2 linked regions of the Rubrivivax gelatinosus IL144 genome follow. The protein of the gene in region 2 binds, or shares a complex with, the protein of the main gene of each other region. Links are inferred from orthologs where the notes say so. Each region holds a gene or a part of one and is shown on either strand. Other genes may lie near its edges.

The links. Proteins that work in one complex are often made in the same cells at the same time.
Region 1: the proteins of trxA (region 2) and RGE_RS10130 are in contact, whole or in part, in an NMR structure (PDB 2IPA), measured with the Bacillus subtilis proteins. The link is inferred for Rubrivivax gelatinosus IL144 from one-to-one orthologs.

Annotation. Positions count from the first base shown.
Region 1 is NC_017075.1:2,163,611-2,167,222, reverse strand. What follows is about bases 1-2,776. They hold RGE_RS10130 (arsenate reductase ArsC), read left to right. Parts: upstream 1-1,023; coding sequence 1,024-1,530; downstream 1,531-2,776. Other genes in these bases: RGE_RS10120 (winged helix-turn-helix transcriptional regulator), read right to left, coding at 2,601-2,776; arsB (ACR3 family arsenite efflux transporter), read left to right, coding at 1,535-2,599; RGE_RS10135 (arsenate reductase ArsC), read left to right, coding at 534-1,022; RGE_RS10140 (ArsR/SmtB family transcription factor), read left to right, coding at 180-506; RGE_RS10145 (arsenite methyltransferase), read right to left, coding at 1-66. Also shown: more of RGE_RS10120, read right to left, coding at 2,777-2,987; RGE_RS10115 (SDR family oxidoreductase), read left to right, coding at 3,166-3,612. UniProt on the Bacillus subtilis protein: Catalyzes the reduction of arsenate [As(V)] to arsenite [As(III)]. In vitro, can dephosphorylate para-nitrophenyl phosphate (pNPP).
Region 2 is NC_017075.1:3,529,841-3,534,331, reverse strand. Bases 841-3,658 are described here. They hold trxA (thioredoxin TrxA), read right to left. Parts: upstream 2,506-3,658; coding sequence 2,176-2,505; downstream 841-2,175. Other genes in these bases: RGE_RS16105 (serine/threonine protein kinase), read left to right, coding at 2,731-3,658; rho (transcription termination factor Rho), read right to left, coding at 841-1,982. Outside these bases: RGE_RS16125 (hypothetical protein), read right to left, coding at 1-207; RGE_RS16120 (type B 50S ribosomal protein L31), read right to left, coding at 305-565; more of rho, read right to left, coding at 717-840; more of RGE_RS16105, read left to right, coding at 3,659-4,479; RGE_RS16100 (serine/threonine protein kinase), read left to right, coding at 4,476-4,491. UniProt on the Bacillus subtilis protein: Participates in various redox reactions through the reversible oxidation of its active center dithiol to a disulfide and catalyzes dithiol-disulfide exchange reactions.

The DNA.
Region 1 (3,612 bases), 1.4 Mb from region 2 along the record:
CACGCGCGTGGCGGCGTCGCCGTAGTGGCGGCGCACGAAGTCCTTGACCTCGGTTTCGCTGTTCATCGTTGTTCCTTCACTCGGACACGCCGCTGTCACGGCCATGCATCTATACTTCCACAACTCTGGAAATATAGGAAGTACCGATGTCAGAGAACGACGCAGGCGCCGCCCCCGCGATGAACGAGAAGGACGCCGTCGCCGCGCTGGCCGCACTGGCCCAGGAGGCGCGGCTGCGCATCTTCCGCGCGCTGGTCGGCGCGGCACCGGTGGGCATGACGCCGTCGGCGCTGTCGGCGATGCTCGACATCCCGTCGTCGACGCTGTCCTTTCACCTGAAGGAGCTGATCCACGCCGGGCTCGTCAGCGCCGAGCGCGACGGCCGCAGCCTGATCTACCGCCCCGAGATGGCGCGCATGGACACGCTGCTGGGCTACCTCACCGACCACTGCTGCCAGGCCAGCGGCTGCACGCCGCGCGCCACGCGCCGCGGCGCGCGCTGCTGAGCGGCAGGCTTCTTCACGAGGCAAACAATGGAACCGACGACCTACAACGTCCTGTTCGTCTGCACCGGCAACTCGGCGCGTTCGGTCCTCGCCGAGGCGCTGATGAACCGGCTCGGCGAGGGGCGCTTTCGAGCCTTCTCCGCCGGCAGCCACCCCAAGGGCGAGCTGCACCCGCTGACGCTGAAGACGCTGGCCGCGCAAGGCCTGCCGACCGATGGCCTGCGCAGCAAGAGCTGGGAGGAGTTCGCCCTGCCCGGCGCGCCCGAGCTGCATTTCGTCTTCACCGTCTGCGACCAGGCCGCCGGCGAGGTCTGCCCGGTGTGGCCGGGCCAGCCCGTCACGGCGCACTGGGGCATGCCGGATCCGGCCGCCGCGCCCGCGGCCCAGGGCGAACAAGCCTTCGTCGACACCTTCGTCACGATGAAGCGGCGCATCCAGCTGATGCTGGCGCTGCCGCTGGCCAGCCTGGACCGCGTCGCGCTGAAGACGCGCGTCACCGACATCGGAAAAGACTGACATGACCGTCCACGTCCTGATCCTCTGCACCCACAACTCGGCGCGCAGCGTGCTCGCCGAGGGCATGCTGAACCAGCTCGCCGCCCGCCTCGGCGCCGACGTGAAGGCGCACAGCGCCGGCAGCGCGCCCAGCGGGCGCATCAATCCGCTCGCGCTGGAGGCGCTGGCCAACGCCGGCATCGCCACCGGCGCGTTGCGCAGCAAGAGCTGGGACGAGTTCGTCGCCGACGGCGCGCCGCCGCTGGACATCGTCATCACCGTCTGCGACAGCGCCGCGGCCGAGGCCTGCCCGGTCTTCTTCAGCGCCCGCGGCCAGCCGGTCAAGGTGCACTGGGGCTACCCCGACCCGTCCAACGCCGAAGGCGGCGACGAGGGCAAGCGCCGCGCTTTCGAGCTGACGCGCCAGGCGATCGGCTACCGCATGCTGCAGCTGCTGCTGGCGCTGCCGGTGGCCGGCGGCGACCGCACCTCGCTGCAGGCCGCTCTCGCCGAGATCGGCCGGAGCTGACGCCATGACCACCGCCACCCTGCCCGCCCCCGCCCCGATGAGCCTGTTCGAGCGCTGGCTGACGCTCTGGGTCGCGCTGTGCATCGTCGCCGGCATCGCGCTGGGGCAGCTGCTGCCCGGCCCGTTCCAGGCGATCGGCCGGCTCGAGGTCGCGCGCGTCAACCTGCCGGTCGGGCTGCTGATCTGGGTGATGATCATCCCGATGCTGCTGAAGGTCGACTTCGGCGCGCTGCACCAGGTGCGCCGGCACTGGCGCGGCATCGGCATCACGCTGTTCGTCAACTGGGCCGTCAAGCCCTTCTCGATGGCGCTGCTGGCCTGGATCTTCATCCGCCAGGTCTTCGCGGCCTGGCTGCCGGCCGAGCAGCTCGACAGTTATGTCGCGGGCCTGATCCTGCTCGCCGCGGCGCCCTGCACGGCGATGGTCTTCGTCTGGAGCCGGCTGACCAACGGCGACCCGCTGTTCACGCTGAGCCAGGTGGCGCTGAACGACACGATCATGGTCATCGCCTTCGCGCCCATCGTCGGCCTGCTGCTCGGGCTGTCGGCTATTCAAGTGCCCTGGGACACGCTGCTGACCTCGGTCGTGCTCTACATCGTGATCCCGGTGGCGCTGGCGCAGGCCTGGCGCCGCGCGCTGCTGCGGCGCGGCCCGCAGGCGCTGGAGGCGACGCTCGCCCGCATCGGCCCGTGGTCGATCACGGCGCTGCTGGCGACGCTGGTGCTGCTGTTCGCATTCCAGGGCGAGGCCATCCTGGCGCAGCCGGCGGTCATCGCGATGCTGGCGGTGCCGATCCTGATCCAGGTCTTCTTCAACTCGGGACTCGCCTACTGGCTGAACCGCCGCGCCGGCGAGAGCCACGCGGTGGCCTGCCCGTCGGCGCTGATCGGCGCCAGCAATTTCTTCGAGCTGGCGGTGGCCGCGGCGATCAGCCTGTTCGGCTTCCAGTCGGGCGCGGCGCTGGCCACCGTCGTCGGCGTGCTGATCGAGGTGCCGGTGATGCTGCTGGTGGTGCGCTGGGTCAAGCGCAGCCAGCCCTGGTACGAGGCCGGGCTGCGGCGCGGCTGACTCAGCGCGCCTCGATCGCCTCGGGCGCCGTGTAGGCACGGCGCGCCGCGTGCACGTCCTGGTGGTGCGCCTTGGCCCAGTCCAGCAGGCCGTGCATCGGCTTCAGGAACGAGGCGCCGAGCTCGGTCAGCGCGTAGTCCACACGCGGCGGCACCGTCGCGTAGACGGTGCGGCTGACTAGGCCGTCCTGCTCCAGCCGGCGCAGCGTCTGCGCCAGCATGCGCTGCGAGATGTCGGCGATCTGCGACTTCAGCACCGAGAAGCGCAGCGTGCCGCCCTCCTCCAGCGTGAACAGCACCAGCATGCTCCAGCGGTCGCCCAAACGTTCGAGCACGTCGCGGATCGGGCAGCGGTCGGCGTAGGGGTCCTTGGACTTGTGAAGCGACATCGAGAACTCCGCGGGGCTGGGGTCGGTAACACCGAGGTCACCAAGTGACGTTCGGCTCCCTTCTTGTGGAGCCGGCGCGTGATGATGGATCATTTCGGCACCAACACGCAAGTTGAGAGTTGGTTCCTTTTAAATACTAATGATCCGGGTGTCCCGCCCGCCTTCAACGGAGTCTCGTATGTCCAAGCTTCTCGTCACCGGCGCCTCGGGCCACTTCGGCCAGCGTGTGCTGCAGCACCTGCTCGACACCCTGCACGTCGAGCCCGCGCGAATCGTCGCCGCCTCGCGCCAGCCCGAACGCCTGGCCGCCTTCGCCGCGCGCGGCGTGGCCACGCGCCGCGCCGACTTCGACGACGCCGCGTCGCTGCCCGGCGCCTTCGCCGGCATCGCCCGCGCGCTGATCGTCAGCACCGACGCGCTGGACCGCCCGGGCAAGCGCCTGGAGCAGCACCGCACCGCCGTCGCCGCCGCCGAGCAGGCCGGCGTCGCCCACCTCGTCTACACCTCGATGCCCGGGCCGCACGACTCCTTCGTCACCTTCGCGCCCGACCACGCCGGCACCGAAGACGCCCTGGCCGCCAGCCGCGTGCCGGGCTGGACCATCCTGCGCAACCACTGGTACTTC
Region 2 (4,491 bases):
CACCCCGCCCAGCGTCGGCGACAGCCAGGACGTCCGGCCTTCGGCGATCGCCGACATCAGCCCGTAGGCGACGAGGTCGGCGTTGCGCCAGGGGTCGCGGTGGAAGACGCCGGGCAGCACGTACGCGGCACAGAACACCAGCAGCGCCAGCCGCGGCAGGGAGCGCGCGCCGCGCTGGGTGACGAGGGCGGGATTGGGACTGCTCACCGGAGGACGATGATGCGTGAAGACGGCGGAAAAAAGAAAAGGCAGCCGAGGCTGCCTTGTCCAGCGGGGGCCGCGCGCGGGCCCCGGCGGGCACGCCTCACTTCTTGAGGCCGACCCGCGCGAACTTGTTGCGGAACTTCTCGACGCGGCCGCCCAGGTTGTCCACGCTCTTTTGCGTACCGGTGTAGAACGGGTGCGTCTCGCTCGTGGTTTCGAGCTTCACCAGCGGCAGCTCGCGGCCATCGTCCAGCTTGATCGTTTCCTTGGTCTGAACGCACGAACGCGTCACGAACTTGAAGCCGTTGGACAGGTCCTGGAAGCAGACCTCGCGGTAGTTCGGGTGGATGCCTTCTTTCATGGTGCCTCTCGAGTGCAGGTGTGGCAGCCACGCCGAAACGTCGGCGCACTTGCCCGGTGGCGGAAAAACCGCTGATTCTAGCGTGAAACGGGGCCCCGTAGGGCCCCGTGTGCGCGCATCGAGTGCGCGCAAGGCGTGATCGACCGCGGAATCACCCGCCGCGTCGCATCATGTCGAAGAAGTCCAGGTTGTTCTTCGTCGCCTTCATCTTGTCGAGGATGAACTCCATCGCCTCGATCTCGTCCATCGGATAGAGCAGCTTGCGCAGGATCCAGGTCTTTTGCAGGATCTCCGGCTTGAGCAGCAACTCCTCGCGGCGGGTGCCCGACTTGTTGATCAGGATCGACGGGTAGACGCGCTTCTCGGCCATGCGGCGATCCAGGTGGATCTCGCAGTTGCCGGTGCCCTTGAACTCTTCGTAGATCACCTCGTCCATGCGGCTGCCGGTGTCGATCAGCGCGGTGCCGATGATCGTCAGCGAGCCGCCTTCCTCGACGTTGCGCGCGGCGCCGAAGAAGCGCTTCGGGCGCTGCAGCGCGTTGGCGTCGACGCCGCCGGTCAGCACCTTGCCCGACGAGGGCAGGACGTTGTTGTAGGCGCGGGCCAGGCGGGTGATCGAGTCGAGCAGGATCACGACGTCCTTCTTCAGCTCGACCAGGCGCTTGGCGCGCTCGATCACCATCTCGGCGACCTGCACGTGGCGCGCGGCGGGCTCGTCGAAGGTCGAGCTGATGACCTCGCCGCGCACGGTGCGCAGCATCTCGGTCACTTCCTCGGGTCGCTCGTCGACGAGCAGCACGATCAGGTGCACCTCGGGGTGGTTGGCGACGATCGCGTGCGCCAGGTGCTGCATCATCACCGTCTTGCCGGTCTTGGGCTGGGCGACGAGCAGCGCGCGCTGGCCTTTGCCGATCGGGGCGATGAGGTCGATGATGCGGCCGGTGATGTTCTCCTCGGCCTTGAGGTTGTCGCGCTCGAGCTTGAACTGCTCTTTCGGGAAGAGCGGCGTCAAGTTCTCGAACATGATCTTGTGCTTGCTCTCCTCCGGGGTCACGCCGTTCACACGGTCGACCTTCACGAGGGCGAAGTAGCGCTCGCCGTCCTTGGGCACCCGCACTTCGCCTTCGACCATGTCGCCGGTGTGCAGGTTGAAGCGGCGGATCTGGCTCGGCGACAGGTAGATGTCGTCGGTCGAAGCCATGTAGCTGGCTTCGATCGAGCGCAGGAAGCCGAAGCCGTCGGGCAGGACTTCGAGCACGCCGTCGCCGAAGACCTGTTCACCGGCCTTCGCGCGCTTTTTCATGATCGCGAACATCAGCTCCTGCTTGCGCAGGCGGGCGACGTTCTCGATTTCCAGCGCTTCGCCCATCTTGATGAGCTCGGAGACGTGCTGCGCTTTCAGTTCGGACAGATGCATGGGTCGAGACCCTGGTCACGCCGGGCCAGCGCCCGTCAAGGGTGCCCGCCGAGGCGTAGAGAGAGGCTGTGGGAGGGGAGCCTGGTCCGCGTGCCGCTGCCTGTTCGTGTGCCGGCGAGGAGGCCGGCGGGCAGCGGGGCGGGGGCGTACCGTCGGCGCCGCGAGCGTGATGCTCAGGCGCCGATCGGCCGCATTATAGATGGCTGTCGATGAAGGCCGACAGTTGTGCCTTGGAAAGCGCGCCGACCTTGGTCGCGGCGAGCTGGCCGCCCTTGAAGATCATCAGCGTCGGGATGCCGCGGATGCCGAACTTGGCCGGCACTTCGCGGTTCTCGTCGACGTTCATCTTGGCGATCTGCAGACGGCCGTCGTAGGCCGGCGCGAGTTCGTCGAGCACCGGCGCGATCATCTTGCAGGGGCCGCACCACTCGGCCCAGTAGTCGACGAGGACGGGCTTGTCGGCCTGCAGGACGTCGCTTTGGAACGACGCGTCGGTCACGTGCTTGATCAGTTCGCTGCTCATGGGGGTGAACTCCGGGCGCCGCGGTCGCCGTCACGGGCGGGCGCAGGATGGGTCGGTAAACCGGGAAGGGTACGCGAATGCGTCGGGCGGATTCTTGCACAAAGGGCCTGTTCGGCTGATTGGGCTGCGGCTATCACCGCGATAGCGCCGGGCGCGCGAACTGCAACCGAAAACGACGCCAGATCGGGGTTTCGGCATGTGCCCCGCCGGTTTCCAATCTGGACCATGTCCAACCCCGTAACCGCCACGGAGGCTGCGCCGCGTTCCGCTGCGGTGCGCCACTTCGGCGCCTATCAGCTGCTGCGGCTCGTCGGCAAGAGCGAGCGCACGATGGCCTGGCTGGTGGCCGACGCGCGCGCCGGCCGCGACCTGCTGCTCGTGCTGCCGCGCGTGCAGCCGGCCGAGCTCGCCGCGCTCGAGCGCTGGACCGAGACCGTGCAGCGCGCCGCGCGGCTGCAGCACCCGAACCTCGCCGTCGCCGTGGACATCGGCGTGCAGGACGGCTGGCCCTACGTCGCCTACGACCTGGACGACGCCGCGCCGCTGGCCGAGCGGGTCGGCTCGCAAGGCCTGGCGCCGCCCGAGTGCGCCGGGATCTTCGTGCAGCTGCTCGCCGGCCTCGCGTTCGCGCACCAGTCCGGCGTCGCGCACCAGGACCTGCAAGGTTTCGTCGTGCTCGTCGACGACCACGGCCGGCTGCGTCTGGCCGGCCTGGAAGTCGCCACGCCGCAGGGCGAGGCGCCGTCGCTGGCCGCGCAGCGGGCTGCCGCGCAGCGCGACGTGATGGCTGCCGGCCTGCTGCTGCACCACGCGCTGGCCGGCCAGCACGCGCTGGACGAGCCCGACACCGGGCGCGTCGTCGAGCGCATGCCGCCGCTGGGCCGCGAGATCGTGCGCCTGCCCTGGGCGACGGCCCACCTCGTGCCCGAGCCGCTGCGCGCCATCGTCAACCGCGCCACCGACCGCCAGGAGCGCCAGCGCTACCGCAGCGCGCGCACGCTGGCACGTGCGCTCGAAGGCTGGATCCAGGCCGAGTCCGGCGGCAACGGCGCGCTGTCGCTGCTGTCCGACCGGCTGCGCGCCGCCGGCGTGCTGCCCGCCCAGCCCGGCGCCGCCGGGCGCCTGAACCGCCTGGGCGCGATGGAGCGCCAGCGCACCAACGAGATCGCCGAGGTCGCGCTGCAGGACCTGGCGCTGGCTTTCGAGCTGCTGCGCGCCGTCAACACCGCCCAGGTGCGCGGTGCACAGGTCTCGGGTAGCGGCCCGATCCTGACGCTGCGCCGCGCGATCGCGATGCTCGGCATCGACGGCGTGCGCCGCGCCGCCACCGCGCTGCGGCCCTGGCCCGGCCCCTTGTCCGAGGACGCCGCGGCCGAGCTGCTGCAGCTCATCGCGCGCGTCAAGCGTGCCGGTCGCGTGGCCGCGGCCTTGCGGCCCGCCGGCTACGACGCCGAGGTCGTGACCTTGCTCGCGATGCTGCAGAACCTCGGCCGCCTGGTGCTGCAGTACCACTTCCCCGACGAGGCGCAGCAGATCCGCCGCCTGATGCAGCCGGCCCCCGGCAGCGAGCGCGAAGACCCCGGCATGGGCGAGCAGGCCGCGTCCTTTGCCGTGCTCGGCATCGACGTCGAGGCGTTGGGACACGCCGTCGCGCGCCACTGGGGTCTGGACGACGGCGTGCTGCACATGATCCGCCGCCTGCCGCTGGAGACACCGGTGCGCCATGCCGACGGCGACACCGAGCTGCTGCGCCAGGTGGCCAGCGCCGGCAACGAGATCGTCGATGCCTATGCGACGACCGGCGCCGCGCCCGGGCCGGCGCTGCAGCGCATCGCGCAGCGCTACGGCCGCGCGCTGGGCCTGTCGGTCAAGGAGCTGCAGGAGGCCGTCGCGGCCTCGATGCGGCCCGCCGGCGCCGCCGAGCCCGCGGAGCGCCGCGCCAGCGTCGCCGGAGCCTCGGGAGCGATGTCGTGAGCCTGGGTGCCG